Regions from separate parts of the Pararhizobium sp. genome, predicted to be linked through region 3. Evidence: predicted binding sites of a transcription regulator. Region 3 holds the regulator's gene; each other region holds the start of a gene.
What was found. The regulator PhoB, encoded in region 3, activates phosphate uptake and scavenging genes when phosphate is short. The targets are predictions, from matches to a motif close to TGTCATNNANCTGTCAT.

Region 1 (7,304 bases), 700 kb from region 3:
AATCATCAGCACCGCCGATTGCGGCGCGCCAAATGCCCTCAGAGCGCCGATCTGCCGCCGGCGCTGGCCGATATGCATGACGGTGACCATCAGGACAGCGGCGGCCACCAGGATCTGCGCACCAACGGCGACCGCCGACAGAACACGCTTGGCATCGCCGAGCGTCGCGTAGAGATTGGTCAGCACCTCACCCGGGAAAACCGCAAGCGTACCATTGCCGCGATAATCCTGCCGCAGCTTGTAGGCGTCGGCGATGGTCTTCGGCCTGACGAGGATGGCCGGAAGGCCGGGCGTTGCCGCCGTCCAATGTTCATCGAGCGGGGCATCGGGATCAATGGCCGCGTGTTCGCCATGGCTGTGATCGTCATCGTGATGAGTGGCCTCGTCGTGAGGCACCGCCGCTGCCGGATCTCCGGTCGGTTTTTCCGCATGCGCTTCTTCCGCCTCATGATTGCGCGCCTCCATTCCATGCAAGCTCCAGACCGACTGGATCGGCACCAGGATCGCCCGGTCCCAGGAGGTGCCCGTCGGCGCAAGACGGCCGGTGATGCGGTAGGCAAGTTCAGTATGGGTTTCGCCGCCGAGCGCAGCAAGCCCATGCGTCGGTTTCACTTCGTAACCGAGCGGCAGTGTCACGGCGGCACCAATCACGGCTTCGCCCGCCGTTGCAAACACGCGGCCCTCCGACATCGCTGACAGATTGGCAGTGAGCGCAGTGGAAGTGCCGACGATCGGATAGCCGGAGAAGGAATCGCCGAAACCGACGGGGGCGGCCCAGGACACACGCGGATCGGCCACAAGCTTGCCCAGCACATCCCCAGACATCAGCGGCAAGGGAGACGGTTGCAGGAAGACGGAGGAGAGCAACAATTGCGTTTCGCTGCCTGGAGCGCCAATGACAAGATCAAACCGGTCGGCGGCACGGGCGCTGCCAAGTCTCAGCGCCCGTTCCTGCAATGTGACGGCGACGCCCAGTGCAGTGGCAAAGGCGATCAGAAGAACGACGACCAGCGAGCCCGCCCAGAGACGGCGCAGATCTGCAAGGATGAAACGGGTCATGCCGCCTTCTCCCGGTGCTCTCGATCCGACGCGATGCGGCCAGCCGACAACGTGATGCGGCGATCGAGCCTGCCGGTCAGCCGCGGATCGTGCGACACGACGATCAGTGTGCTTTCATTGCTGACGGACAGATCGATCAGCAGACGGGCGACCGCATCGCCGCTGTCGCTGTCGAGACTTGCGGTCGGCTCATCAGCGATCAGCACGCCGGGCTTTCGAAGCAACGCCCGCGCAATCGCAACACGCTGCATCTCGCCACGTGACATGGTCTCGACTTTCTGCTCGGCGCGGCAAAGGCCAGCGGCATAGAGCAGCATCAGCGCCCGATCCGGATCACCCGGCTTCATCGCGCGCGACAGGCGGGCGGGCAGGAGGATGTTATCGATCGCGCTCAAGCCCGGGAACAGATGGAAATCCTGCATGATGAGGCCGATATGCGCGCCGCGCCAGCGATCGCGGCTGCGTTCCGGCATCACGGCGATATCGGTGCTACCCCATTGGACAGAGCCACCACGCGCGCAGTGCTCAAGCCCGGTCAGGATATTGACCAGCGTGCTTTTGCCAGAGCCAGACGCACCGGTGACCGCAACACGGCTACCCGCAGCGATGGACAGCGAAGGGATATCGAGAACGGGCGTGGGAAGGCCCGGATAGGAAACCGAGACATGGCTGAGATCGAGCGACAGCACCGGGCTAGACCGAAGCATATTCGGCATTGCGCAACCGCAAGAGGCTGACGAAGCCGGTTTCCGGATCGGTCCATGACCCGAACTCAAGAACGCCGCGTGCCGCGATCGTCTGGGACGGCTGCACGAATGTCTGCTTTTCGCCGAGATAGACGACGACGATATTGTCCGGCCAATCCGAATCCGTGGAGCAGAACGGGCAGATCGACATCGGAATTTCGGTGAGCACGAAGAAGGCGGCCTCGGCCTTCAGCGGCGGCGCCATGAAGCCGTTGATGGTTATCTCCTGGCCGGCAAGCGACTTTACCTTTTCGGAGAACTCCAGCCCGAGAACGCCGAACTTGCTGTAGAGCTCATCGAAGGACAGGGATGGAATGGCAGCGGCGGGGCGCGCAGCCGCGAGCAAAGGCAAACCGGCCAAGAGGCGTAGCGCATCGCGGCGCGTGGTTCTTGCAAAGGGACCGGTCATCGGGCGTCCACCTTAACTTATGACGTCAGGCCGGGAAAAACGGAAAACCGGCTAACGAAGTTCGTTTGTTATCGTTGGGTAATGGCGTCGTGAGAACTGCCAATCCCTCTGCGGGGGATTTTTGGCATTGGGCAACCCCACCACCCGTCATCCTCGCCCTTGTGGCGGGGATCCAGAGACCCGACCTCTGTCGGGTCAAAAGACTCTTTCAGCCCAAGGACTTGGGCTGGCTGGATTCCTGTGACAAGCACAGGAATGACGGAAATTGAGTGTCCGTACCGCCCAAATATCCATTTTAGAGCTTTCCGGCGGGCTGCACGCAGCCCGCCGGACGCGATTATGGATCAGTTGGTCTGTTTGACGCCGAGCGCCAGGGTATCGGCGAGAATGCGATAGATATCGCTTTCTTCCATATAACCCTTGAAGCCTTCAGCACCCGGGCCGGCCGCCTGCAGGACGACGTCATCAACGGCATGCACGCCGCTATCGCCGCTCTTCGGGATATTGCCCTGCACGAAGACAGCGCCGGGCACATCCTTGTACGCTTCGTTGGCGATGTATTCCTTCTTCTCATTCTGGATTGCCGGAACGAAGGGACCATCAAGCTTCGGACGGAAGGTCTCGTAGTGATCCGGGCCATTGTTGGCACTGAGGAACAGGCGGCGGGTGACGTCAACCTTGTCTGGATAACCGTCCTTGTTTTCGTCGGTATAGTTCGGGAATCCGGCTTCAGCGTAGGTGCCGACTTTTTCGCGCATTTCGGTACCGGGCTTTTCATCATCGACGGTACCGATTATCGAAACGCCGTGGGCATGGTCGCCGGTGACGACGATCAGCGTGTCCGGATGGCTTGCGGCAAACTCGCGGGCAACGCCGACTGCCTTGTCGAATTCGATGGTTTCAACGAGTGCACGGTCCCAATCGAGCGGATGGGACATCTTGTCGATATTGGCGCCTTCAACCATCAGGAAGAAGCCTTCCTCGTTCTTCGACAATTCGCCGAGAGCAGCCTTGGTCATGTCGACCAGGCCCGGCTGAGTCGGGAACTTCTCGACTGTGCCCTTTTTCAGGAACTCGCGGTCCAGCGTCGTATCCATGTTGCCGGTGTGGAAGAGGCCTAGGATCTTGCCGGTATTGGTGCCGGTTGCGGTCTGCAGTTCCGACTTATCGGTAGCAAGCGTATAGCCGGCTTCCTGGAACAGCTTGATATAGTCCTTGTCGTCCTTGCGCTTGGAGCCGGGGATGTCCTTGCCGAGGAAATAGGCCGAGCCGCCGCCGAGAATGACGTCCGGTTTAACGTCGAACATCATGCCGACGATCTGTTCCTTGTCGGCGCGCTTGCGGGTATGGGCAACGACGGCAGCCGGCGTCGCGTCTTCGATTTCAGCCGTCGAGACGATGCCGATCGACTTCTTCGTCTGGCGGCGGATGGCTTCGGCGATGGTTTCGACCTTCGGGTCGTCGAGGCTGTCGGGCGTACGGTCGCCATAGACGCCAAGCGCGTTGACGGCGGTCTTGTGGCCGGTCATGTAAGCCGACATGGTATTGGCGCTGTCGGTGGCGATCGCTTCGGTCGAAGAGGTGCCGACAAAGGCCATGTGGTCGAGGTCGTCCATGTTGAGGCGGCCATTGGCTTTGCCTTCGGTCATGCCCTTCGACATGATGCGGGCGCCGGTGCGGTGGGCAACGGAAAGGCCGTCACCGAGCAGGAAGATGATGTTCTTGGCCTTCTGGGTTTCGCCGGTATTGTAGACATCCCAGGTCACCGATTTCGATTCCGAGCCGGCGGTCACTTCAATCTTGTAGGCGCCTTCGGTGGGCAGGACGAGATCGCGGGCGATCAGGGCCGAGCCGAGGATCTTGTCTTCCTTGCCTTTTTCTTCGGCGACGAATTCGGCTTCCTTGCCAAGCACGGTCTTGTAATCCTGGCCGTTGACGGTGATCTTGACATCTTCCGGCTTGACGACGGACTTGAACTCGACCTTGAAATCGAAGGGTGAGCCGGCGAGGATCGTTGCGCGATCGAGCGGATAAACGGTGGTGGCCTGTGCGGCCCCAGCGAGGATTGTCGTGGCGGCAAGCGCCGACAGAAGCATACGCATGGAAAACCCCCTTGTGGTTTCGTTTCGAACTGACGGCTCGCAATAGTCAGCGCGGATGACAGCGGCATGACGCTTCCGTAACGTTTTGACGGCAGGGGCACCTCAGCCTTCCTGACCAGCGTTCTCAGCTTTCTATTGACTCTCCATCAAAACCGCGTAAGAGCAGCAGCGGAAAAGGAACCACTATGCACCGTTTTGGTTACGCCATCGCTGCGCTGATCGCCCCGGCATTCGCTGCCGGGCGGGTTCGTTCTTTCTCGATATCTTCCAAAACAACGGCCAAAACGACGACGAAAACCGTCTGACGTCTCTGGCCACCGCTCTCTCCCCGGCACGGCCGGGGACCTGAAACCCGCGCCTTTGGCCGGCGGGTTTCCCCCCAAAGCCCCGCGGAGAGACAGAAAGAGAGCAAAGACAATGGGTTTCAAGATTGCTATTGCCGGTGCGACCGGAAATGTCGGCCGCGAGATGCTGAACATCCTCGAGGAACGGGGCTTTCCGGCTGATGAAGTCGTGGCGCTGGCCTCGGCCCGCAGCCAGGGCACCGAAGTTTCCTTCGGCGACAAGACGCTGAAGGTCAAGAACCTCGAAAACTATGATTTTTCCGATACTGACATTTGCCTGATGTCGGCCGGTGGTGCCGTATCGCTGAAGTGGTCGCCGAAGATCGGCGCGCAGGGCTGCGTCGTCATCGACAACTCGTCGGCCTGGCGCTACGATCAGGATGTGCCGCTGGTGGTTCCGGAAGTGAACCCCGACGCCATTACCCAGTTCACCAAGCGCAACATCATTGCCAACCCGAATTGCTCGACCGCCCAGCTCGTCGTGGCGCTGAAGCCGCTGCATGACTTTGCCAAGATCAAGCGTGTCGTTGTCTCCACCTACCAGTCGGTCTCCGGCGCCGGCAAGGATGGCATGGACGAGTTGTTCAACCAGACCCGCGCCGTCTTCGTCGCCGATCCGATGGAGAGCAAGAAGTTCACCAAGCGCATTGCCTTCAACGTCATCCCGCACATCGATGTGTTCATGGAAGACGGCTACACGAAGGAAGAATGGAAGGTGATGGCCGAAACCAAGAAGATTCTTGATCCGAAGATCAAGCTGACCTGCACGGCCGTGCGCGTTCCGGTGTTCATCGGTCATTCCGAAGCGATCAACATCGAATTCGAAAACGAGATCACTGCCGACCAGGCCCGCGATATCCTGCGCGAAGCCCCGGGCTGCATCGTCATCGACAAGCATGAGAACGGCGGCTACATCACGCCTTACGAATCGGCTGGCGAAGATGCGACCTATATTTCTCGCATCCGCGAGGACGCCACTGTCGAGAACGGCCTGAATATCTGGGTGGTTTCCGACAACCTGCGCAAGGGCGCCGCCCTCAATGCCATCCAGATTGCCGAGCTTCTCGTCAATCGCGGCCTGATCAAGGCAAAGAAACAGGCTGCCTGAGCAGAAAATATAAAGTTTTAACCAATTATACCAAATCTTGATGATACCACCCGAAGGGTTTCTATCATCTCGATTTGGTAGAAGGCCTTGCATGATCCGTAAAACGGGATGCAAGGCTTCTTTGTAAAAGGCATTTGTGACGATTTTTCATAGTCGAAGGGAGGATTCACGTGAAACGCTCCCTCCTGATACTGGCAATCGTGACAGAGGCCGCAAAGACTGGCATTTTGCGGACACACATTAGATTCAGGCAATACGGGGTTTTTCATGCACAAGGCGAAGTGCGTACTGGCAGGTTTCACGGCAATCATTGCAGCTGCAATATTGCCCGCGCAGGCATCGGCCGCGCAATGCGGCAACACATCGGCAGGCTTTGACACCTGGGTTCAGGACTTCAAGAGCGAAGCTGCGGGCCGGGGCATCAGCCCTGCGGTGCTGAACAAGGCTTTTGCCAACGTCACCTACAACAAGGCAACGATCCGCGCCGACCGTGGCCAGAAGAGTTTCAAGCTGTCGCTGAGCCAGTTCATGCAGAAGCGTGGCGGCCAGACGATCATTTCGCGCGGCAAGAAGATGAAGGCGCAGAACGCGGCTCTCTTCAGTGCCATCGAAAAGCGCTATGGCGTTCCAGCCGGCCCAATCATCGCGATCTGGGGCATGGAAACCGGCTTCGGCGGTTTCATGGGCAAGGAACACACGCTTTCGGCCGTCTCGACATTGTCGTTCGACTGCCGCCGTTCCGACTTTTTCACCGACCAGCTTTATGCAGCACTGACGCTCGTGCAGCGCGGCGACCTCAGCCCTGACGCACGCGGTGCAGCCCATGGCGAAATCGGCCAGACGCAGTTCCTGCCGGCCAACGTGCTGAAATTCGGCGTCGATGGCGACGGCAGCGGCCATATCGACATGGTTCGCTCGAAGGCGGACGCACTTTTCTCGACCGCCAACTTCCTGCGCGGCCACGGCTGGACAGCCGGCGCCGGCTATCAGCAGGGTCAGGCAAATTTCGGCGCGATCCAGGGCTGGAACGCCGCCAGCGTCTACCAACAGGCAATCGCCATCATCGGCGCCGAAATCGACGGCGGCTGATCGGCAACGCAGCTTCTCGAATGAAAAAATCCGCAGCCCGGGAAGCCAGGCTGCGGATTTTTTTGTTTCGGGAGAATGGAGAGTTTTCGGGGACAGATGCGAGAACCTATGGTCTCCGTCGTCCTCAGGTTTATCCCGGGGATGACGGAGGAGAGCAGGAACCTCTCCCATAAATTCCGCTAATGCCCAAATTACATGCCCGGGCGGGCAAAATCGCCGGTCTTGTTGTCCATGATCCAGAGTTCACCGGTCGAAATGTCGAACCAGGAACCGTGCAGCTGCAGTTTGCCGCGCTGCTCGAGGATCTTGACGCACGGGAAGGTCCGCAGGTTGGCGATCGAGTTGCGGATGGACACCCGCTCCAGCGCCCGCTGGCGTTCGGCGGCGGTCATCAATTCGTTGTTGTGGATCTGTTCGGCAGCCGGCTTCAGAAGGTTCATCCAGCGG
Region 2 (7,304 bases), 950 kb from region 3:
GTTCTTTAGCGTGCAACGGGCTTCTCTTCAATAAAGGGGTATCAATCACATTTGCGTCAGAGCGCCGCGCGTTCAAAGGGCGCGCAGGTCGCACCGGCGTCCACCTAGTCCGATGCAGACCGCAGCGCCAAGGCAGCCGCTAAGGGCCCGATGACAGCAAAGAACAGCGTAATGGCGATCAGGATCAGCAGCGGCGGCAGAAATGGCGCCGGGTCTTGAACGGCGGCATAGGCGGCACTGACGCCGAAGATCAGCACCGGGATCGCCAGCGGCAGAACCAGGATCGACACCAGCAGCCCGCCACGCGGCAAGGTTACAGCGACGGCAGCGCCAGTCGCGCCGATGAACGTGATGGCAGGCGTGCCCACCAGCAGCGTCAGCATGGTTGCGCCGATGGCCACCTCGCTCATATTCATGAACAGCCCGAGTAGCGGTGCAGCAATCACCAGCGGCAACCCGCTCGCCGTCCAGTGCGCCAGGCACTTCACCAGCACCGTCAGCACCAGCGGCGTTTCCTGCATCAGCATCAGGTCCAGCGACCCATCCTCGCGTTCCGCCTGAAACAGCCGGTCGAGGCCCAGCAGCGAGGCAAGCAGCGCACCGATCCAGAGGATTGCCGGGCCGATGCGGGACAGAAGATTGAGATCGGGACCGACGGCAAAAGGTACCACGGCAACGACCGTCATGAAGAACAGGACGCCGATCAGCGCACCGCCACCGGCGCGCATGGAGAGTTTGAGGTCACGGAGGAAGAGGGCGATCATAATGCGGCCTGTTCGGATCGTGCGCGTGGCAAAGGCCCCTCCCCAACCCCTCCCCACAAGGGGGAGGGACTAACCCGGAGCACCGGCCTCGCCAGACAATCGCGCACATTTGCGGCGAAAGCCCACAAATTTGAGCGAGGGGTTTCAGCGCAGGAACCCCTCCCCCTTGTGGGGAGGGGTTGGGGAGGGGTCTTCATCAGGCAAACCATACTCAAACCAATTCCCCCACACCCGCAAACCCCGTCATCCGCAACTCCCGCGCAGTCACCCCCAGCGGCTGATGCGTCGCGGCAACGACAAGACCGCCTGCCTCCAGATGCCGCTCCACCAGGCCCGCAAACAGCCGGTCCGCCGCCGCGTCGAGTGCGGCCGTCGGCTCGTCGAGGATCCAGACCGGCCGGTAGGCGACCAGCAGCTTGGCCATCGCCATGCGCCGCTGTTGTCCGGCCGAGAGGTAACCGAAGGGAAGATGCGAAATTCCGCCAAGGCCGAGTGCTTCGGTGGCCTCCTCAATGCCGATGCCGGAGCCACCTGCCGAATCACCCATGAAGGATTTCCAGAAGGAGAGATTTTCTTCAACGGTCAGCTCGTGCTTCATTGCATTGCGGTGACCGAGATAGTGGCAAAGCTCGCGCGGATGACCGATATCGGCGGCTGTATCATCCAGCCGCACAGCGCCGGATTCGGGCGCCAGAAGCCCCGCCAGAACGCGCAGCAATGTCGACTTGCCCGACCCGTTCGGACCGGTGACAATCAACGCTTCTCCGGCCGCAAGAACGAACGAAATATCGTGGAAAATCAGGTCCTCACCGCGTTTCGCACTGAGGCCTTCGACACGCAAGCGGATCGGCATTCACATTCCCTTTACGACGTTCGTCGCAGCGCAAAAAAATTGTCTCAAATTGAGGACGGATGGTCTGGCACGTTCCGGAGAAATTATCTATAACCGCCCCAACACGCCAGCGGTCGGCGTGAATTTCATCCTAGCGCCGAACTTGGAATGATTTCCACGTACGGACAGCGGAAATGGCCGTACCCGCATCCCATATCGCGCTTTAAATGCGTTCGGGCGTTCGTGCGTCACGTTTTGGCGATCTAACGGAACGGGGTATTCCAGTGTCCAAATCCCTAGACAGTTTTAATTGTCGTTCGACGCTTTCCGTCAACGGCGTAGACTATGTCTATTACAGCCTGCCAAAGGCGGAAGAAAACGGCCTCGCCGGCGTTTCAAAGCTTCCCTATTCGATGAAGGTTCTGCTTGAGAACCTGCTGCGCTTCGAAGACGGCCGAACGGTCACCAAGGAGAACATCCTGGCCGTTGCCGAGTGGCTGAACAACAAGGGCCGCGAAGAAAATGAAATCGCCTACCGCCCGGCCCGCGTGCTGATGCAGGACTTCACCGGCGTTCCCGCCGTTGTCGATCTGGCCGCGATGCGCGACGCCATGGTTTCGCTCGGTGGTGATCCGGAAAAGATCAACCCGCTGGTTCCTGTCGACCTCGTCATCGACCACTCGGTCATCGTCGACGAATTCGGCACGCCAACGGCCTTTGCCCGCAATGTCGAGCTCGAATACGAGCGCAACGGCGAGCGCTACCGCTTTCTGAAATGGGGCCAGCAGGCCTTCAAGAATTTCCGCGTGGTTCCTCCGGGCACCGGTATCTGTCACCAGGTGAATCTTGAGTATCTCGGCCAGACCGTCTGGACGAAGGAAGAAGACGGCGAGATCACCGCCTATCCGGATACCTGCGTCGGCACAGACAGCCACACGACTATGATCAATGGCCTGGGCGTTCTCGGCTGGGGCGTCGGTGGTATCGAGGCGGAAGCGGCCATGCTCGGCCAGCCCGTCTCCATGCTCCTGCCTGAAGTCATCGGCTTCAAGCTGACCGGCAAGCTCAAGGAAGGCGTCACCGCGACCGACCTCGTGCTGATGGTCGTGCAGATGCTGCGCAAGAAGGGCGTCGTTTCCAAGTTCGTCGAATTCTTCGGTTCCGGCCTCGACAACATGACGCTGGCCGACCGTGCGACGATCGGCAACATGGGTCCGGAATATGGCGCAACCTGCGGCTTCTTCCCGGTTGATTCGGAAACCATCAACTACCTCACCATGTCCGGCCGCGAAGAACAGCGCATCGCGCTGGTCGAAGCCTATTCCAAGGCGCAAGGGATGTGGCGTGACAATGACGGTGCCGACCTCGTCTTCACCGACACGCTCGAGCTTGATCTCGGTCAGGTCGTTCCGGCCATGGCCGGCCCGAAGCGTCCGGAAGGCCGCATTCCGCTCGAAAACATCGCGTCCGGTTTCGCCGGTTCGCTCGAAGGCGAATACAAGAAGCCGGGCCAGCTCGACATGCGCTATGCCGTCGAAGGCGCGGATTACGATATCGGTCACGGCGACGTGGCGATTGCCGCCATCACGTCCTGCACCAACACGTCCAACCCTAGCGTTCTCATCGCTGCCGGCCTTCTCGCCCGCAACGCCGTTGCCAAGGGCCTGAAGACAGCACCTTGGGTCAAGACATCGCTCGCACCTGGATCCCAGGTTGTCGGCGAGTATCTGTCCAAGTCCGGCCTGCAGGATTCGCTGGATGCCTTGGGCTTCAACCTCGTCGGTTTCGGCTGCACGACCTGCATCGGCAATTCCGGCCCGCTGCCGGCGCCGATCTCGAAGACGATCAACGAGAAGGGCCTGATCATGTCCGGCGTTCTCTCGGGCAACCGCAACTTCGAAGGCCGTATCTCGCCGGACGTTCAGGCGAACTACCTCGCTTCGCCGCCGCTGGTCGTTGCCTATGCGCTCGCCGGTACGGTCCAGAAGGACCTGACCACCGAGCCGCTCGGCATCGGCAGCGATGGACAGCCGGTGTTCCTCAAGGACGTCTGGCCGACATCGCAGGAAATCCAGGAATACATCCTGAAATACGTCACCCGCGCACTCTACGCATCGAAATATGCCGACGTGTTCAAGGGCGACGCCAACTGGCAGGCCGTCCAGATTCCCGAAGGCCAGACCTACGCCTGGGATGACAACTCGACCTACGTCCAGAACCCGCCCTACTTCGTCGGCATGGGCAAGACCGGTTCGGGCATCTCCGACATCAAGGGCGCCCGCGTCCTTGGCCTGTTCGGCGACAAGATCACCACCGACCACATCTCGCCGGCTGGATCGATCAAGGCAGCGTCGCCTGCCGGTGCTTACCTGATCAACCATGGCGTCGGCATTGCCGACTTCAACCAGTACGGCACGCGCCGTGGCAACCATGAAGTGATGATGCGCGGCACCTTTGCCAATATCCGCATCCGCAACCACATGATGGGACCGAACGGCAAGGAAGGCGGCTACACGATCCACTATCCTTCGAAGGAAGAGATGTCGATCTACGACGCCGCCATGCAGTACAAGGCCGAAGGTGTGCCGCTGGTCATCTTCGCCGGTGTCGAATACGGCAACGGCTCGTCGCGTGACTGGGCCGCCAAGGGCACCAACCTGCTCGGCGTCAAGGCCGTGATCGCCCAGTCCTTCGAGCGTATCCACCGCTCCAACCTGGTCGGCATGGGCATCGTACCCTTCGTCTTCGAGGAAGGCACGACCTGGGAATCGCTCGGCCTGAAGGGCGACGAGAGCGTCACGATCGACGGTCTCGCCAATGTCCAGCCGCGCGAAAAGCGCGTCGCCAGGATCACCTATGCCGATGGCACGGTGAAGGATGTTCCGCTGGTCTGCCGCATCGATACGCTCGATGAGGTCACCTACATGAACAATGGCGGCATCCTGCAGACTGTTCTGCGCGACCTGGCTGCTGCTTGATGCATCTTTGATGCAGGCATGAATGGAGCCGGGGCTTTCACAAGCCCCGGCTTTTTTTGTGATTACCGGAGCCGCAAGCCTCACTCCAACGTGATTTTCCGTTGAAAGGGGAGCGGCGTATGAAGGATGCCAACAGAGACTGTACAGATGTACAACACCGCTGAGATACCGCCCGTTGAAATGCTACACCCTTGAAATGGAAGTCCCGATGTCTGGATCAAGCACCGTTCGCCGCATCATGCTCGCCTGTGGCCTTGGCCTCATGGCGATGCCAGCTGTGGCCGAAGATATGGTGAAGCCGGCAGGCGTCGTGGAACTGTTCACCAGCCAGGGCTGCTCCTCCTGCCCGCCGGCGGACGCGGCATTGAAGACGCTGATCGACGACGGCAAGGTCGTGGCGCTGTCCTATCACGTCGATTACTGGAATTATCTCGGCTGGACCGATACGCTGGCTTCTAAGGACAACACAGCCCGGCAATATGCCTATGCGAAAATGCTCGGCCGCAGCGGTGTCTATACGCCACAGGCGGTGCTCAACGGCCGCGACCACATCAATGGCGCCGATATAGACGGCATCAACAATCGCCTTTCGGCGATGAATGATGCAGGAAAAGGTCTCGCCGTTCCGGTCTCCGCCAGCGTCCGCAAGGACGAGATCGACATCAAGATAGGCGCGGGCGAGGGCAAGGCCAATGTCGTCGTCGTCTATTTCAACCGGCAGCAGCTTGTCGACGTCAAGAAGGGCGAAAACAGCGGCAAGAAGATTTCCTACTGGCACTCCGTCCGAGACATCCAGACGATCGGCATGTGGGACGGCAAGCCTGCCAGTTTCGTACTGCCCGCTTCCATCCTCAATGAGGGCGAAAACGGCGGCTGTGCCGTGCTGCTGCAGAAGATGAAGGACAGTGAAACGCCCGGCGCCATCGTCGGCGCCACGACCGTCATGGCGGATAAAACCGCCAACTGACGGATAATCTGGTTCGGCCCGGCAGCATCGAGGGGCTGGGGCTGAGGGTTCGAAGATGCCGGACCGAACCGGCCATGTTTTGCAGGCGCAGACAGCACCCGATCGACATGGCGTCCGGAGCAACCGCGCCCGAAGGACGCTTTGGCTAGCCGCTCCATTGCTGCACACGCTCGAGACAGAAAATCCCAAACAGACATGCAGGCCGACACTCGGAAGGACTCCCTCGTGCCAGCAAGCGCGAGTTTCCTTGTCAAATGGGGCGTCGGTTTGTTTGAAATGCGGCACGGTGAAAAAAGCCATCCCCTATTTCGCCCGGCCTGCTGCTTGCATTTCAGCCAAGGTCAGGCAAACTGTAACCGTCCTGTCACAATAAAAGGCCGGAGTACCGATGACTGATCAGCCGGATTTGCCGCAAGGCGAGACCCGTTCCGAAAGGCAGAAATCGTCCGATGTGGTTGTTAATCTGCACGAATATCGCAGCAGCAATCAGGACACACTTCCCATCACTTTCCACCGCCGCGAGCTGGATATGATCCTCAGGGTCTATGGCCGCATGGTCGGCGAAGGCGAATGGCGCGACTATGCGATGGACCATCTGCGCGACAAGGCGGTCTTCTCGGTATTCAAGCGCTCGGGTGAAATGCCGCTGTTCCGGATCGAAAAGAACCCGAAACTTTCAGCCAAGCAAGGCGCCTTCAGCGTCGCCAATACGCACGGCATGATCTTGAAGCGTGGCCACGACCTGCAGCAGGTCCTCAAAGTTTTCGACAAGATGCTGAAGGTTATCAAGACCTGAGTTAGCCCCGGTAGAGCGTATCGGGGTAGACGCCCGGCTCAGGATCGGTCGTCAGCCCCTCGCCGAGCGGCAATTGCATGATGATCGTATCCAGCCAGCGGTCGTGCTTGAAACCCGTACCCTTCATCAACCCGCCATGCTCGAAACCGGCTGCACGATGGACCGCGACCGATGCCGGATGCGCGCCGCCGATGACGGCGACCATCTGCCGGAAACCAAGCATCGTGCAGCGCCGGATCAGGTCGGCAAGCAAGGCTCTGCCCACGCCACGGCCGCGTGCATCAGGCGCCAAATAGATCGAATCCTCGACCATGAACCGGTAGGCGGTGCGGGTCCGGAATGCCGAGGCATAGGCGTAACCCAGGAGGATGCCGTCCGCATCGACCGCAGCGATATAAGGATAACCATTGCCGGTGATGACAGAAAAGCGCGAGGCCATTTCGGCTTCGCCCGGCGGCGTCATCTCATAGGAGGCGACTCCGTTCAGGACGGAGTCCTGATAGATCGCGGTGATGGCCTGGATGTCCGATAGGGTCGCATCGCGCAGGATAAAGGACATGGGCAGACCTGTCTGGAAGAGTGTCCCTCCTCTGCCATATCGCATTCAGCCATTCAAGCGTGCGGCTTTGCCAAAATGCAGGCAACAAAAAAGGCGGCCGAAGCCGCCTTTTCAGAAGTACCTAGTTCCCGATTAATTGCGGTTTCCGAGGAAGCGCAGCATGAACAGGAACAGGTTGATAAAGTCGAGGTACAGCGTCAGCGCGCCCATGATGGCCTTGCGGCCAGCAGCATCTTCACTGTCTGCTTCGAAGTACATTTCCTTGATCTTCTGGGTATCGTAGGCGGTGAGGCCTGCGAAGATCAGAACACCGATAGCCGAGATCGCAAAGTTCAGCGCCGAGGAGGCGAGGAAAATATTGACGATCGAGGCGATGATCAGGCCGAACAGGCCCATCATCAGGAACGA
Region 3 (7,304 bases):
GTCAGCCCGGAAGTCATCCTGATGGATGAGCCGTGCTCGGCGTTGGATCCGATCGCGACCGCCAAGGTCGAGGAACTGATCCACGAACTGCGCACGAACTACACGATCGTCATCGTCACGCACTCGATGCAGCAGGCCGCCCGCGTTTCGCAGCGCACCGCCATGTTCCACCTCGGCAATCTTGTCGAGGAAAACGACACCGACAAGATGTTCACCAATCCGGACGACCAGCGGACCCAGGACTACATCATGGGCCGCTTCGGCTGAGGATTGAGCTTGCCACCCTGCCGCAAGGGCAGGGTGGTGGTCTTCCAACCCGGATTGTGATCGCAAGGAAAAACAATCATGTCTACGCACATTGCTTCCGTCTACGACGAAGATCTGAAGTACCTGACCCGGCGCATCTCCGAGATGGGCGGCCTGGCCGAACAAATGGTGGCCGAATCCGTGCGCGCTCTGGTCAATTCCGACCTGGCGCTTGCCCAGAAGGTCATCTCCGACGATGCCATCCTCGACGAGGCCGAGCGCCAGATCGGCGAAAAGGCGATCGTCACCATCGCCAAGCGCCAGCCGATGGCGGCTGACCTACGGGAAATCATGGGATCGATCCGCATTGCGGCCGATCTCGAGCGGGTCGGTGACCTTGGCAAGAACAATGCCAAGCGCGTCATCGCCGTATCGACCGCCAGCCTGCCGCGTCAGCTGGCCCGTGGCCTCGAGCATCTGGCCGAGCTTGCGCTGGTTCAGCTCAAGGAAGTGCTCGACGTCTATGCATCCCGTTCCCCGGAAAAGGCCAACAGCATCCGCGAGCGCGACAACGAGATCGACGCGATCTACACGTCGCTGTTTCGCGAACTCCTGACCTACATGATGGAAGATCCGCGCAACATCACGCCCTGCACGCATCTTTTGTTCTGCGCCAAGAACATCGAGCGCATTGGCGACCACGCCACCAATATCGCCGAGACCATCTACTACATGGCGACCGGCGCGCAGCCTGTCGGCGAGCGTCCGAAGGACGATACGGCCAACACGGTCGGCGCGGTCGGTAACTGATCACGCAATAGGGTAAGTATATGCCTACGCAATAGTTGCGCGAGCGGCCGCTGGAGCCGCTCGGCAAGCCTTCGGCCAACCGGCCGGGCGCCAAGGAGCCAAAGTGAATGTTGCCAAGAATTGCCGTTGTTGAAGATGAAGAGGCGCTCAGCGTCCTCCTTCGATACAATCTTGAGGCCGAAGGGTTCGAAGTCGATACGATCAATCGTGGCGACGAGGCGGAAATGCGCCTGCAGGAACGCCTTCCCGATCTCCTGATCCTTGATTGGATGTTGCCGGGCGTTTCCGGCATCGAACTGTGCCGCCGGCTGCGCCAGCGCCCGGAAACTGAACGTCTGCCGATCATCATGCTGACGGCACGCGGCGAAGAGAGCGAGCGGGTACGCGGGCTCGCCACGGGTGCCGACGATTACGTGGTCAAGCCGTTCTCGACGCCGGAATTGATGGCGCGGGTCAAGGCGATGCTGCGCCGTGCCAAGCCAGAGGTGCTATCGACGCTGCTGAAATGCGGCGATATCGAACTCGACCGCGAGACCCATCGCGTCCATCGCAAAACCCGCGAAGTCCGTCTCGGACCGACCGAGTTCCGCCTGCTGGAATTCTTCATGGCCTCGCCCGGCCGCGTCTTTTCGCGCTCGCAGCTTTTGGATGGTGTCTGGGGTCACGACATCTATGTCGACGAACGCACGGTGGACGTCCATGTCGGCCGCCTGCGCAAGGCGCTGAATTTTTCCAACATGCTGGACGTGATCCGCACGGTGCGCGGCGCGGGCTATTCGCTGGAAAGCTAAGTTCCGTATGCGGAAGGACCGTCAGGCGTTGCCGAGCGGTTCGCCAATCTCGATGGCGTGGCCATCCGGATCATAAAAGCGGAAGACCCGCTGCCCCCAGGCTTGCGTCTCGATGGGGTGGATGAGGTTCACATTGCCGACGATGCGCTCGAAAAGCGCATCCAGATGATCATGTTCGAAATAGAGCAGGATATTTTGGCGGCCATAGGGCTCGGAAATGACAGACGGCTGTCCCCAGACCGTCGTTTCCAGGGATTTGCCGTCATGGATGGCAAATCCCGTTTCAAACATAACGAAATTGCCGAAGTCTCGGCTGACTGCCAATCCCAGTATCTCGCTGTAGAACGTCTTCGAGATGCCGATATCCCGCACGAACGGGATGGGATTGACGAACCGCACGACCGGCCCGGCCTCAGCGTGCCCGGCGACGCTCGCCGGACGGCTGGTACGCAAGCTTGGCGTGGAATGTGCAGTAAGGCGATGTATCCGGGGAATCGTTGCCGCAGAAGTGGAACTCTTCCTTCATCGGATCGCCGATCGGCCACTTGCAGGTGCGGTCGGTCAGCTCGGTCAGGACCAGGCGGCGCGACATCGGAATAACAACGTTATTGCCGGCCGGTGCTGCTTCCTGATCCTCGATCGCGCCGATTTCCACTTCTTCCTTCATAACGGTTGCACCGGCGGTGCGCGTCACGGTGCGGGTGGCGGTCATGCGCGATGCTGTGTAGTTCGGTGCGCGCGGGGCAGCGGACGGTGCTGGGCGTTTTGCACGTGCCGTTGCGGTGCTGCCGCCGGCCTTGGCGCGGCCCGGAAGGCAGAGACGGTGGACCTTGCCAATGACAGCGTTGCGGCTGACGCCGCCGAGTTGTGCAGCGATCTGGCTCGCGCTCAAGCCTTCGGCCCACAATTTCTTGAGTTTTTCGACCCGCTCGTCAGTCCAATTCATGGTCTTGTCTCCATTCCCAGCGTTGGTGATGGTCGAATCCTCCACCGAGCCCTGGATGTGATCCGAGGCTGAAACGCGATAACACTTTTGGTGACTAGGTCCGCCGCATGCGCTCTAGTAATTATTTCTTAACGTAGAGGCCGGGGGACTCTCTGACAAGAGTCCGGGGAATCTCACCGAATCAATTTCTGAGTTTTCCCCAACTTGCTTGCGATGCGTGGCATTTTTGCAAGGGTATCCGGCTAAAAAATTTGCCTCCGCTGTATAGCCGCGAATTGCCGGAAATCATGGGCTTTTGTTGACATCGCAGTGCGAAGTGAAGATAGTGCCTCTGCCGCCGAAAGGCGGCATTTTGATTTTTTACGGGCTGGTCACAGCCCTGTCGACGACGCCGATTATACAATTGCCGTGATGGTTTGAGGAGACATGCGCCATGGCCGATGCCACGCCGCTTTATGACACGTATGCACGCGCGCCCTTGCGGTTCGAGCGCGGCGAAGGCGTCTGGCTGATCGCCGAGGACGGTACCCGCTATCTTGATTTTGCTGCCGGTGTGGCGGTCAATTCGCTCGGTCATGCACATCCGCATCTTGTATCGGCATTGAAAGAGCAGGCAGACAAGGTCTGGCACCTGTCGAACCTCTATGAGGTTCCGGGCCAGGAAAGCCTCAGCCGCCGCCTGACGGAGGTGACCTTCGCCGACAAGGTGTTCTTCACCAATTCCGGTGCGGAAGCGCTGGAATGCGCCATCAAGACGGCGCGGCGCTATCATTTTTCCAAGGGCCAGCCGGAGAAATTCCACATCATCACCTTCGAAGGTGCGTTCCACGGCCGCACGCTTGCGACCATCGCTGCCGGTGGGCAGGCGAAGTACCTGGAAGGCTTCGGCCCGAAGGCGCCTGGCTTCTATCAGGTGCCATTCGGCGACATGGGTGCGCTGAAGTCCGCCATAACCGAAGAGACCGCCGCAATCCTGATCGAGCCGATCCAGGGCGAGGGCGGCATCCGCACGGTACCGAAGGAGTTCATGCAGGAACTGCGTGCCCTTTGCGACGAATACGGCCTGCTGCTCATCCTCGACGAGGTCCAGACTGGCGTTGGCCGGACCGGCAAGCTGTTTGCGCATGAATGGGCCGGTGTCACGCCGGACATCATGGCGGTTGCCAAGGGCATTGGCGGCGGTTTTCCGCTCGGTGCCTGCCTTGCGACCGAGGAAGCAGCATCCGGCATGGTCGCCGGCACGCATGGCTCGACCTACGGCGGCAATCCGCTGGCCATGGCCGTCGGCAATGCCGTTCTCGATGTTATCCTTGCAGACGATTTCCTGCAGAACGTCCGCGATGTTTCTCTGGTCTTCCGGCAGGGCCTTGCCTCGCTTGCCGATCGGTTCCCCGACGTTATCGAGGAAATCCGCGGCGAAGGCCTGATGCTCGGCATCAAGGCCAAGGTGCCGTCTGCCGATCTCTTGAAGGCCATCCGCGCAGAAAGACTGCTGGCGGTGCCTGCAGGTGAGAATGTCATCCGCCTGCTGCCGCCGCTCGTGACAACGGCCGAGGAAGCCCGTGAAGGCCTGGCGCGGCTTGAACGCGCCGCCGAACAGCTGACAGCGGAGCGACGACAGGCATCGGCCTGAACGACGCTTCGCTTACACGCTGAAAAAACACAGGACTTTGAATAGAATGGCCGGCACCAGACATTTTCTCGATCTTTCTGCCATGACGACAACTGACTTAAGGTCAATCATCGAGGACGCCCGCGTCCGCAAAGCCGACACCAAGGCCGGAACCGCGGAAAAGCCGCTGGCCGGCAAGATGCTGGCGATGATCTTCGAGAAGCCCTCGACCCGTACCCGCGTGTCCTTCGATGTCGGCATGCGCCAGCTCGGCGGCGAGACGCTGTTCCTGTCCGGTACTGAAATGCAGCTCGGCCGCGCCGAGACCATCGGTGACACGGCCAAGGTCCTGTCGCGCTATGTCGATGCGATCATGATCCGCACCACCGATCATAACCGGCTGCTGGAACTGGCCGAGCACGCCACCGTGCCTGTGATCAACGGCCTGACAGATGCCACGCATCCCTGCCAGATCATGGCTGATATCATGACGTTCGAGGAGCATGCAGGCCCGGTCAAGGGTAAGACGATTGCCTGGACCGGCGACGGCAACAATGTGCTGCATTCCTTCATCGAAGGCTCGGCGCGCTTCGGCTACCGGATGAACATGGCCGTGCCGCTCGGCTCGGAGCCGGACGACAAGATCCTCAACTGGGCTCGCAACAATGGCGGCGAGATCAAGCTCTATCACGATGCGGAACATGCCGTGGACGGCGCCCATTGTGTGGTCACCGACACCTGGGTGTCGATGAACCAGGAACACCGCGCGCGCGGCCACAACGTCTTCCAGCCTTTCCAGGTCAATGCCCAGCTGATGGCGAAGGCGGACAAGGACGCGATCTTCATGCACTGCCTGCCGGCCCATCGCGGCGAAGAGGTGACGGACGACGTCATCGATGGCAAGCAGTCGGTGGTCTTCGACGAGGCAGAGAACCGCCTGCACGCACAAAAGTCCGTTCTTGCATGGTGCCTTGGCGCGCTTTAACGCCTTGCCCGGGATATTGAAAACCGGGTGGCGGCACACGATCTATGCAACAAGCTGATGACCGGCAGGCGGCGTGTCCTCCTTTGCCGGTCATTCGTATTCAGAAGTATCCATCCATCCTCGCCGCCGTCCTTCATGGAGGCGGCAGACCAAACGGCCGGTTTTTCAGGAGCGATCTGGACAAGGCCGGCTTGCGCAGGATCAATAGAAAGCATCGGACAGCGCCCCGGCCTTCATGGCGGGTAAAGGTCCGAGGGCTAGGAGCAGAGTGATGACGGAAGAAGACTTTGGCCTCGGCCAGTTCGATTTTGCCGGCGACGATCATGTCGTGCCGTTTCAGGTGGAAGGCCTCGACGTGCGCGGCCGCGCAGTCCAGCTCGGCCCGATGCTGGATGCGATCCTCGAACGCCACAACTACCCCCTGCCGGTCGCCCGTCTCGTTGCCGAAACGGTGGTGCTGACGGTGCTTCTCGGTACCTCGCTGAAATTTGAAGGCAAGCTGATTATCCAGACCAAGAGCAACGGCCCGGTTGATCTGGTCGTCGCCGATTTCGCGACACCGGACCGGGTACGTGCCTATGCCCGTTACAACGAGGAAGCTCTGAAGATTGCGGAAGAGAATGGCCTGACCCAGCCGCAGCATCTGCTCGGCGAGGGCATCCTTGCCTTCACCATCGATCAGGGGGCACATATGCAGCGCTATCAGGGCATCGTACCGTTGGACGGCGCCTCGCTGGAAGAGATTGCCGGCGTCTATTTCCGCCAGTCGGAACAGATCCCGACCAAGGTCCGTCTCGGCGTTGCCGAACTGCTCGATCGCGATGAAAACGGCAAGCCACGCCATCGCTGGCGGGCGGGTGGCATGGTCGCGCAGTTTCTGCCGGAAACGCCTGAGCGCATGCGCCAGAGGGACCTGCACGGTGGAGATGGCGACGCGACGGATGCCGGCGCTGACTTCGAGGTCGATGATCTCTGGGGTGAGGCCAGTGTCATGGTCCAGACCATCGATGCCGATGAATTGACCGATCCGACCGTTGGCACCGAGCGTCTGCTTTACCGGCTGTTCCACGAGCGTGGCGTCAAGGTCTATCCGCCGCAAGCCGTCTACGACAAATGCAGCTGTTCACGCGAGCGGTTGCGCGATGTGCTGGCAGCCCTCAGCCAGGACGATATCGATCATGCGGCGGAAGACGGAATGGTGTCGGTCAGCTGCGAGTTCTGTTCGACGACATACAGCTTCGAGGCAACGGAAGTGAAGCCGCAGTAAGACGCTGCGGCCATCAGTTCAGCGTCCGGTTCTGGCCGGGCGAATCCAGCGAGAAGGCGGGAATGGCAACGTTGAAGGACACGCCTTGCGTGGTTTCCATCGAATAGTGGCCGAACATCACGCCTGATGGCGTATCGAGCGGGCAGCCGGAAGAATACTCATAGGTATCGCCGGGGTTGAGAACCGGCTGCTCACCGATAACGCCAGGTCCATTGACCTCGTCCACCTGGCCGTTTTCATCGGTAATATGCCAGTAGCGCGTCATCAGCCGGACCGTCTCTTCGGACAGGTTCGAGATCAGGATCCGGTAGCCCCAGACATAGCGGCTGTCATCCGGATCGGATTGCTCCTCCAGATAATAAGGCTCGACGGTCACCTCGATGTCGCGTGTCAGCGCGCGGTACATATGCAAACCCTTTTCAAGTCTATAGGCGATATTCTACAGCAAGATGGTTTCGTCAAGAATAATGGACAGCGTAAACTGTCTGGATAGGGCACAGCATGCTGGACGGTCATTTCAGGAAGCGGCTCGACCCTTGGCTGGATCGTGCAGGTCAAGGTTTGGCGGTGCGTGGTATCGGGGCGAACACGGTCACCATTCTGGGCTTCGGGATCGGCCTGGCCGCCGGAATTGCCATCGTTCTCGA
Region 4 (7,304 bases), 2.1 Mb from region 3:
ACCAATGCGACGCTGCACAATGCAGATTACATCGAAGGCATCGGCAATGGCGGTGAACGCATCCGCGAGGAGGATCACGATATCCGCATCGGCGATACCGTCATCGTCCAGCGGGCAGGGGATGTCATCCCGCAGGTTCTCGACGTGGTGATGGAGAAGCGCTCTGAGACGGCTGAACGCTATCAGTTTCCGAAGGTGTGTCCGGTCTGTGGCAGCCATGCCGTGCGCGAGAGAAACGAAAAGACCGGCAAGCTTGATTCCGTCACGCGCTGCACAGGCGGCTTCGTCTGCCGCGCGCAGGCAGTCGAGCACCTCAAGCACTTCGTGTCGCGCAACGCCTTCGACATCGAGGGCTTGGGTTCCAAGCAGATCGATTTCTTCTTCGAGGCCGACGATCCGGCGCTGTCGATCAAGACAGCGCCCGACATCTTTACGCTGGAGAAACGGCAGAATGCCTCGGCGCTGACCAAGCTCGAAAATATTGACGGGTTCGGCAAGGTCAGCGTGCGCAAGCTTTATGACGCGATCAACGACCGGCGCCAGGTGGCATTGCACCGGCTGATCTATGCGCTCGGCATCCGCCATGTCGGCGAAACCACGGCAAAGCTTTTGGCGCGCTCGTATGGAAGCTACGTCGCGTTTGCGGACGCGATGAAAGCCGCAAGCGATATCACCTCGGAAGCCTGGAGCGACCTCAATACGATCGATGGCATTGGGGATGTCGTCGCCCGCGCGATCGTCGAATTTTTCAAGGAGCCGCGCAACATGGATGTGGTGTCGCGCCTCCTGGACGAGGTGACGCCGCAGGATGCGGAAGCGCCGGTTGCAAGCTCCAGCCCGGTCGCCGGCAAGACCGTCGTCTTCACCGGATCGCTGGAAAAAATGACGCGCGACGAGGCCAAGGCCATGGCCGAGCGGCTAGGCGCCAAGGTGGCGGGCTCGGTGTCGAAAAAGACCGATCTTCTGGTTGCAGGGCCCGGTGCCGGCTCGAAACTGGAAAAAGCCCGCGAACTCGGCGTCGAAACCACCGATGAGGATGGTTGGTTTGTCCTAATCGGTGGGTAATCGCGCCGCTTTTGCCTTAAAAGCTTTCCTCGTTCCCCTGTCTTCTCTATGACGGCTGCCAGTTTATGACAATTTCGTGACAATGGCGAAGATAGGTAATTGAACAATGCTGGGTTGGTTTCGCAAACTCTTACCGCGCGAAGACAAGTTCTTCGAGCTTTTCGAAGCGCACTCGCGCACCGTCGTCAGCGCAGCCGATGCTATGAAAGCACTGCTTGCCGGCGAGGGCGACCTTGATGCCCATTGCGACCGGATCGTGGCCCTTGAAGACCAGGCCGATGCAATCACGCGCGATGTCATGCTGGCGGTCCGCCTGAGTTTCATCACGCCGTTCGATCGCGGTGATATCAAGGACCTGATCCAGTCGATGGATGACGCCATCGACATGATGCACAAGACGGTCAAGACCATCCGCATGTTCGAGCAGACGAGCTTTGACCCGCGCATGCGCGAAATGGGCGTTTTGATCGCTGATTCCGCCAAGCTGGTCGCGGAAGCGATCCCACTGCTGGACCGGATCGGCGCCAACGTGCCGCGCCTGACCGCCATCGCAGAGGAGGTCAACCGGCTGGAAGAGCGCTCCGACCAGCTGCACGACGAAGGTCTCAAGGACCTGTTCCGCCGTCACGGCACGTCCAATCCGATGGCCTACATCATTGGCAGTGAAATCTACGGCGAACTCGAGAAGGTGGTCGATCGCTTCGAGGACGTCGTCAATGAAATCAGCGGCATCCTGATCGAGAACGTCTGATGGACGCGACACTCGCCCTGCCGTTGCTCATCGCCCTGATCGGCGTCGCGCTGTTCTTCGATTTTCTCAACGGACTGCACGATGCTGCCAATTCGATCGCCACGATCGTCTCGACGCGGGTTCTGCGGCCGCAATATGCCGTCATGTGGGCGGCGTTCTTCAATTTCATCGCCTTCCTGTTCTTCGGTCTGCATGTCGCCGAAACGCTGGGAACCGGCATCATCGACCCGTCCATCGTCACGCCACAGGTGATCTTTGCCGCCTTGATGGGGGCGATTATCTGGAACATCGTCACCTGGATTTTCGGCATTCCATCGAGCTCGTCGCATGCGCTGGTCGGCGGACTGGTCGGGGCAGGCCTTGCCAAGACCGGCGGCGATGCGATCGTTCTCTCCGGCCTTCTCAAAACCGTGGCTGCCATCTTCATGTCGCCGATGATCGGTTTCATGCTGGCGCTGCTGCTGGTTCTCATCGTGTCATGGGTCTGCCTTCGCCGGACGCCGTTTGCCGTCGACCGCAGCTTTCGCGGCCTGCAGTTCATTTCGGCCTCACTCTATTCGCTTGGGCATGGCGGCAACGACGCGCAAAAGACCATGGGCATTATTGCCGTGCTGCTGTTCAGCCAGGGCTATCTCGGCGACAAGTTCTACGTACCGTTCTGGGTGGTCATCACCTGCCAGTCGGCAATGGCGCTCGGCACGCTGTTCGGTGGCTGGCGCATCGTCCACACGATGGGCTCGAAGATCACCAAGCTCAATCCGATGCAAGGTTTTTGCGCGGAAACCGGCGGAGCGATCACCCTGTTTGCCGCGACATGGCTGGGGATTCCGGTCTCGACTACCCACACGATTACCGGTGCTATCATAGGGGTCGGTGCGGCGCGGCGTGTCTCGGCGGTGCGCTGGGGTCTTGCGGGCAATATCTTGATTGCCTGGATCGTCACGCTTCCGGCCGCAGCGCTGATTTCCGCGCTGTTCTATTTCCTAGTCGGCCTGCTTTAAATCCGAAGCGTGGCTAACCGGTCTGGAAGATCGGGCCGCGCTTCAATGCATCCTGATGGGGATTTGACCCGCGAAACCTCTGGCCAGGAGCACGGCGGTCTGTTCTGGCGGAAGCGCCTTGCCATAGCGATATCCTTGACCGGCCTTGCATCCCAGCCGCCGCAAGCTGAGCTCCTGTTCCTCGGTCTCGATGCCTTCGGCGATCGTTTCCAGCCCAAGTTCGTTGCTCATCGTCAACATGGCCCTGGTGATGGCCGCATCATGTGGGTTTTCCGTCATCTCGCTGATGAATGACCGGTCGATCTTCAGTGTCGTCAGAGGAAACCGTTGCAGCGAACTCAGCGAAGCAAAGCCTGTGCCGAAATCGTCGAAGGCGATGCCGACGCCGAGATCGCGCAGGTGGTGTACAGCTGCAAAAGCGTTGTCGTCGTTGAGAAGTGCGATCGTCTCCGTGACCTCAAGACCAAGGGCGGACGGCGGGAGGTTGTGTTCCGCAAGCGCGCTTATGACATGCTGAACAAGGGTTCCGGCACGATACTGGGCTGCGAAGAGATTGACGCTGACCTTGATCGGCGGCAGGCCGATTGCCCGCCATGCCGCCGCCTGACGGCAGGCTTCGCGCAGAACCCACCAGCCGACCGGCAAAGCGAGCGAGCTTGATTCCACTGCCGGCAGGAAATTGGCGGGATAGAGCAGGCCGTGCTGCGGATGCTGCCAGCGGATCAGCGCTTCCACACCCAGGATATGCCCGTCTGCCAGCGAAACCTGCGGCTGATAGTACAAGACCAACTCGTTATTCTTTAGCGCGCGCAGCAGTTCGTCCTGGGTTGCCCGCCGGGCGAGCGAATCGCTGCGCATCTCAGGTTTGAACATCAGCATGGTACCGCCACCGTCCTGCTTTGCCCGGTAGAGTGCGAAATCAGCGCTGGCCAGCAGTTCTTCGGCATCGGTGCCATGGTGTGGCGCAAGCGCGATGCCAATGGTGGCCGCGAGTTGGAAAACGTTGCCGCCAACATCGAACGGTGCTTCGAAGGCCGTCAGAACCGCATCGATCGTGCCCATCGCTTCATCGGCAGGCCTGTCACCGGGCAACAGGATCGCGAATTCGTCACCGCCGAAGCGCGCCACGGTGACATCGGCCGCAAGAACAGATGGCAGGCGGACGGCAACAGCCTGGAGCAAGGCATCGCCGACCACATGGCCGAGACTGTCGTTGACATCCTTGAAGCCGTCTAGATCGAGCAGGGCAACGGTTGCGGCCCGGTTTTCCGACAGCACCTCCTGCAGCAGATTTTCAAACCGGTGCCGGTTGCTGAGCCCCGTCAGTGTGTCCTGATTGGCCATTCTGAGCAGCCGGGCATCGCGCTCGCGCCGGTCGGTAATGTCGCGGATTACCGCCCCCATGCCGACGCCGCGTTCGTCATTCCACAGCGACAGGGAAATTTCGATCGGCACTTCGGTCTGGTCGCGTTTGCGGGCAACAACCTCGACCGTCTTGCCGATCAGTTTCGTCGTGCCCCCTGCCAGAACCCGTGCAAGGCCCGCATGATGGGCGCCGCGAAACCGGTCGGGAATGATGATGTCGATCAGCTGGCCGATCATCTCTTCCTGCCGGTAACCGAACAGATTCAGCGCTGCGCGATTGACGAATTCTATCCGCCCGGCGGCATCGATTGCGAAGAAGGCCAGCTCCGTCGCGCCGGAAAAGTTCATCACCGTCGAGCGGATGATCTCCGTGCGACGCAGCCGCATCTGTTCCATGACTAGCGCGCCGAGAAGTTCGAGCGTCGTCTTTTGCTGATCTCCGAAATCGTGACGTGGCACCGTATCTGCAATGCAAAGCGCGCCGATGCGGAAGCCTTCGGCGGTTGTCAGGGGTGCGCCGGCATAGAAGCGAAGGAAGGGCGTGGCCGTCACCAGAGGGTTACCGGCAAAGCGAGGGTCTGCCTGCATATCGTCGATGACGAGGACCTGGCCGCTCTCTATCGTGTGGGTGCAGATCGATATGGATCGGGGGATATCGGCGATATTGATCCCATGCGCTGCCTTGAAGCGCTGCATATCTTTTTCGACCAGTGTGATGAAGGCCATCGGTGCATCGAAAAGCTGGGCGGCGAGGTGTGCGATAGTGTCGAACCGCGGCTCCGGTGCGGTCCCGGCGATCCACAGGTTCGACAAGGCCTCCAACCGGCCGCGCTCTATAGGGCCGTTTGTGCCTGCGTCAGCCGTTTCCGTGCCCATTCGACATTCCGATTTGGCTCTATGGTGATGGCAGTATCTGCACCGGCAATCGACCATCGTTGCCGGTAGGTCTTCAAAGTAGTCAGAACCCGTTATCAAGCACTGAATAAATGGTGTGTAATATATTAAATATCACTTTTACGTGTAATATTGTACGGTAATGATGCGGGAGGTCAATAAACCTCACCTGTAAACTGCTCCGGCACTCTAACACATCCGCAAAGGTTCGATATGCCGACGGCATGCTGAATAGGCATTGGCCGGTTTGGGCGCATCAATACTTACGGGTTTTCTCCACAAATTCGGGGCGACACCTGCCGTCAAATAGTATCCTATGGGGGCAGGCGGTCGAAGAACTGCCGGTGTCAACCAGAACCCGAGGAACACGCAAGCGATGAAACTGGCCACTCTGAAAGACAGTACCCGCGACGGCAAACTCGTCGTCGTCTCCAAGGATCTGACCCGCTGCTCGGAAGTCGGCCATATTGCCCGCACCCTTCAGGCCGCACTCGACGACTGGGCCCATGCCGGTCCCCGGTTGGCACGGGTTGCCATCGGCCTTGAGACCGGTGCGCAGCCGACCATGCGGTTTCACGAGCATGATGCCGCTTCGCCATTGCCGCGCGCATTTTTCTGGGCCGGCGGCTCCGGTGGTTTTACCGGCCCGCGCGATCCGATCTCGGTAAAGGAGGGGGCTAGCAATATCTCTGCGACCGCACAGCTCGCCGTCATCGTCGATGACGTGGACGTGCAGGCGGGGGCTGATGAAGCCAAGCAGGCCATCCTCCTCGTTCTGCTGGCCAATGATGTTTCGGCCGATGGAGCAGGCGCCGCGTCATCATTTTCGCCGGTTGCGGTCACGCCGGACGAATTAGACGAGGGGGCGGATCTCTCCCTGCTCGTTCGCCGCAATGGTGAGCCGATCGCCGGCGGCAAGGGCAGCGCGAAGGGCAATGCCGTCGCCGTGGTTGCTGCGGCCGCAAAACGGTCACTGATCGCGGGCAGCATTGTCGCAACCGGTTCGTGCTTCATCACCTCCGCTCTGACCGCCGGTGACGTGGTTCGCATCGAGATGAACGATCGTACGGGCCATTCCATCTTCGGTGCCATCGAACAGACGGTCGAAAAGCGCGGCAAATAACCGGATCGGGCTCCGGGCATCCCGGAGCCCGTTTCTCCGCCTGACAATTCTTGCCTTCAATTCTTGAATTGTCTTTTTGCACTGCACACGTTAGGAAAACCGCGCCGGGTTTCGTGCGGATGCTCGCAGCGAAAACTGGCAAGGCCAGCCGCAGTGAACAAGGCGGCATGCTTGCGGATTGGAGGATCCCGAGATGGAAACAATCACCACCATAACCGATCTGCGCGCGCGCCTGAGCGGCCATCGTCGCGCCGGAAAAACCATCGGCCTCGTTCCGACCATGGGTTATCTGCATGTTGGCCATATGGAACTGGTCGCCCGCGCCCGCGCGGCAAACGACATCGTCGTCGTCAGCCTGTTCGTCAATCCTTTGCAGTTCGGTGCCAATGAAGACCTGACCAAATATCCGCGCGATCTTGGCCGCGATCAGGCGATGCTGGTCGAAGGCGGTGCCGATTTCCTGTTTGCACCCGGCGTCCTCGATATGTATCCGCGGCCGATGGAAACCGTGGTCGATGTGCCGACGCTTGGCAGCGAGCTGGAAGGCTCGGTGCGTCCCGGTCATTTCGCCGGTGTCGCCACGGTCGTCACCAAGCTGTTCAACATCGTCCAGCCGGATCGCGCCTATTTCGGCGAGAAGGATTTCCAGCAGCTGCAGATCATCCGCCGCATGGTCGAGGATATGGCGCAGCCGGTTGAGGTGGTCGGTGTGGCTACGGTGCGCGAAGCTGACGGGCTCGCCTGTTCGTCGCGCAATGTCTACCTGACACCCGCCGAGCGGGCTGCCGCGGCAATCGTACCGAAGGCACTCGATGAGGCCGAACGGCTGATCGCCGGCGGCGTGACGGATGTGGCCGTCATTGAAAAGGCGGTCACCGATTTCATCGCGTCCGAGCCCCTGGCAAAGGCGGAAGTCGTCGCGTTGCGCGATCCGGAAACGCTGCACGAATTGACGGAAATCGGCGAAAAGCCGGTTCTTCTGTTGCTTTTTATCCGCTTCGGGAGCACGAAGCTGCTCGATAACCGGGTTTTCAGCCCAAAAACCGCAAAATTTGCAAAGGTGGCATGAGCATGAGTGTACAGGCAGTAAAGCGGCGCCTGAGCC

Region 1: the regulator PhoB is predicted to act here: its motif matches at 4,372-4,388, upstream of ACQY8Q_RS11820 (alkaline phosphatase).
Region 2: the regulator PhoB is predicted to act here: its motif matches at 5,893-5,909, upstream of ACQY8Q_RS10630 (DUF2794 domain-containing protein).
Region 4: the regulator PhoB is predicted to act here: its motif matches at 1,131-1,147, upstream of ACQY8Q_RS25490 (DUF47 family protein).

Annotation. Positions count from the first base shown of each region.
Region 1 covers NZ_CBDIHY010000003.1:1,296,259-1,303,562, forward strand. The annotation lists gene ACQY8Q_RS11805 (ABC transporter permease) at 1-1,059, opposite strand, end outside; gene ACQY8Q_RS11810 (ABC transporter ATP-binding protein) at 1,056-1,748, opposite strand; gene ACQY8Q_RS11815 (hypothetical protein) at 1,753-2,214, opposite strand; gene ACQY8Q_RS11820 (alkaline phosphatase) at 2,559-4,316, opposite strand; gene ACQY8Q_RS11825 (aspartate-semialdehyde dehydrogenase) at 4,734-5,768, shown strand; gene ACQY8Q_RS11830 (lytic murein transglycosylase) at 6,036-6,857, shown strand; gene ACQY8Q_RS11835 (carbonic anhydrase) at 7,049-7,304, opposite strand, start outside.
Region 2 covers NZ_CBDIHY010000003.1:1,048,723-1,056,026, forward strand. The annotation lists gene ccmB (heme exporter protein CcmB) at 105-764, opposite strand; gene ccmA (heme ABC exporter ATP-binding protein CcmA) at 976-1,611, opposite strand; gene acnA (aconitate hydratase AcnA) at 1,881-4,574, shown strand; gene ACQY8Q_RS10625 (DUF1223 domain-containing protein) at 4,837-5,541, shown strand; gene ACQY8Q_RS10630 (DUF2794 domain-containing protein) at 5,930-6,337, shown strand; gene ACQY8Q_RS10635 (N-acetyltransferase family protein) at 6,339-6,896, opposite strand; gene ACQY8Q_RS10640 (Bax inhibitor-1/YccA family protein) at 7,029-7,304, opposite strand, start outside.
Region 3 covers NZ_CBDIHY010000003.1:1,996,727-2,004,030, forward strand. The annotation lists gene pstB (phosphate ABC transporter ATP-binding protein PstB) at 1-267, shown strand, start outside; gene phoU (phosphate signaling complex protein PhoU) at 346-1,056, shown strand; gene phoB (phosphate regulon transcriptional regulator PhoB) at 1,164-1,847, shown strand; gene ACQY8Q_RS15260 (VOC family protein) at 1,869-2,246, opposite strand; gene ACQY8Q_RS15265 (GcrA family cell cycle regulator) at 2,260-2,793, opposite strand; gene ACQY8Q_RS15270 (aspartate aminotransferase family protein) at 3,227-4,426, shown strand; gene argF (ornithine carbamoyltransferase) at 4,473-5,390, shown strand; gene ACQY8Q_RS15280 (Hsp33 family molecular chaperone) at 5,662-6,657, shown strand; gene apaG (Co2+/Mg2+ efflux protein ApaG) at 6,671-7,063, opposite strand; gene ACQY8Q_RS15290 (CDP-alcohol phosphatidyltransferase family protein) at 7,159-7,304, shown strand, end outside.
Region 4 covers NZ_CBDIHY010000003.1:4,055,475-4,062,778, reverse strand. The annotation lists gene ligA (NAD-dependent DNA ligase LigA) at 1-1,065, shown strand, start outside; gene ACQY8Q_RS25490 (DUF47 family protein) at 1,172-1,816, shown strand; gene ACQY8Q_RS25485 (inorganic phosphate transporter) at 1,816-2,817, shown strand; gene ACQY8Q_RS25480 (putative bifunctional diguanylate cyclase/phosphodiesterase) at 2,860-5,058, opposite strand; gene ACQY8Q_RS25475 (fumarylacetoacetate hydrolase family protein) at 5,453-6,199, shown strand; gene panC (pantoate--beta-alanine ligase) at 6,393-7,268, shown strand; gene panB (3-methyl-2-oxobutanoate hydroxymethyltransferase) at 7,271-7,304, shown strand, end outside.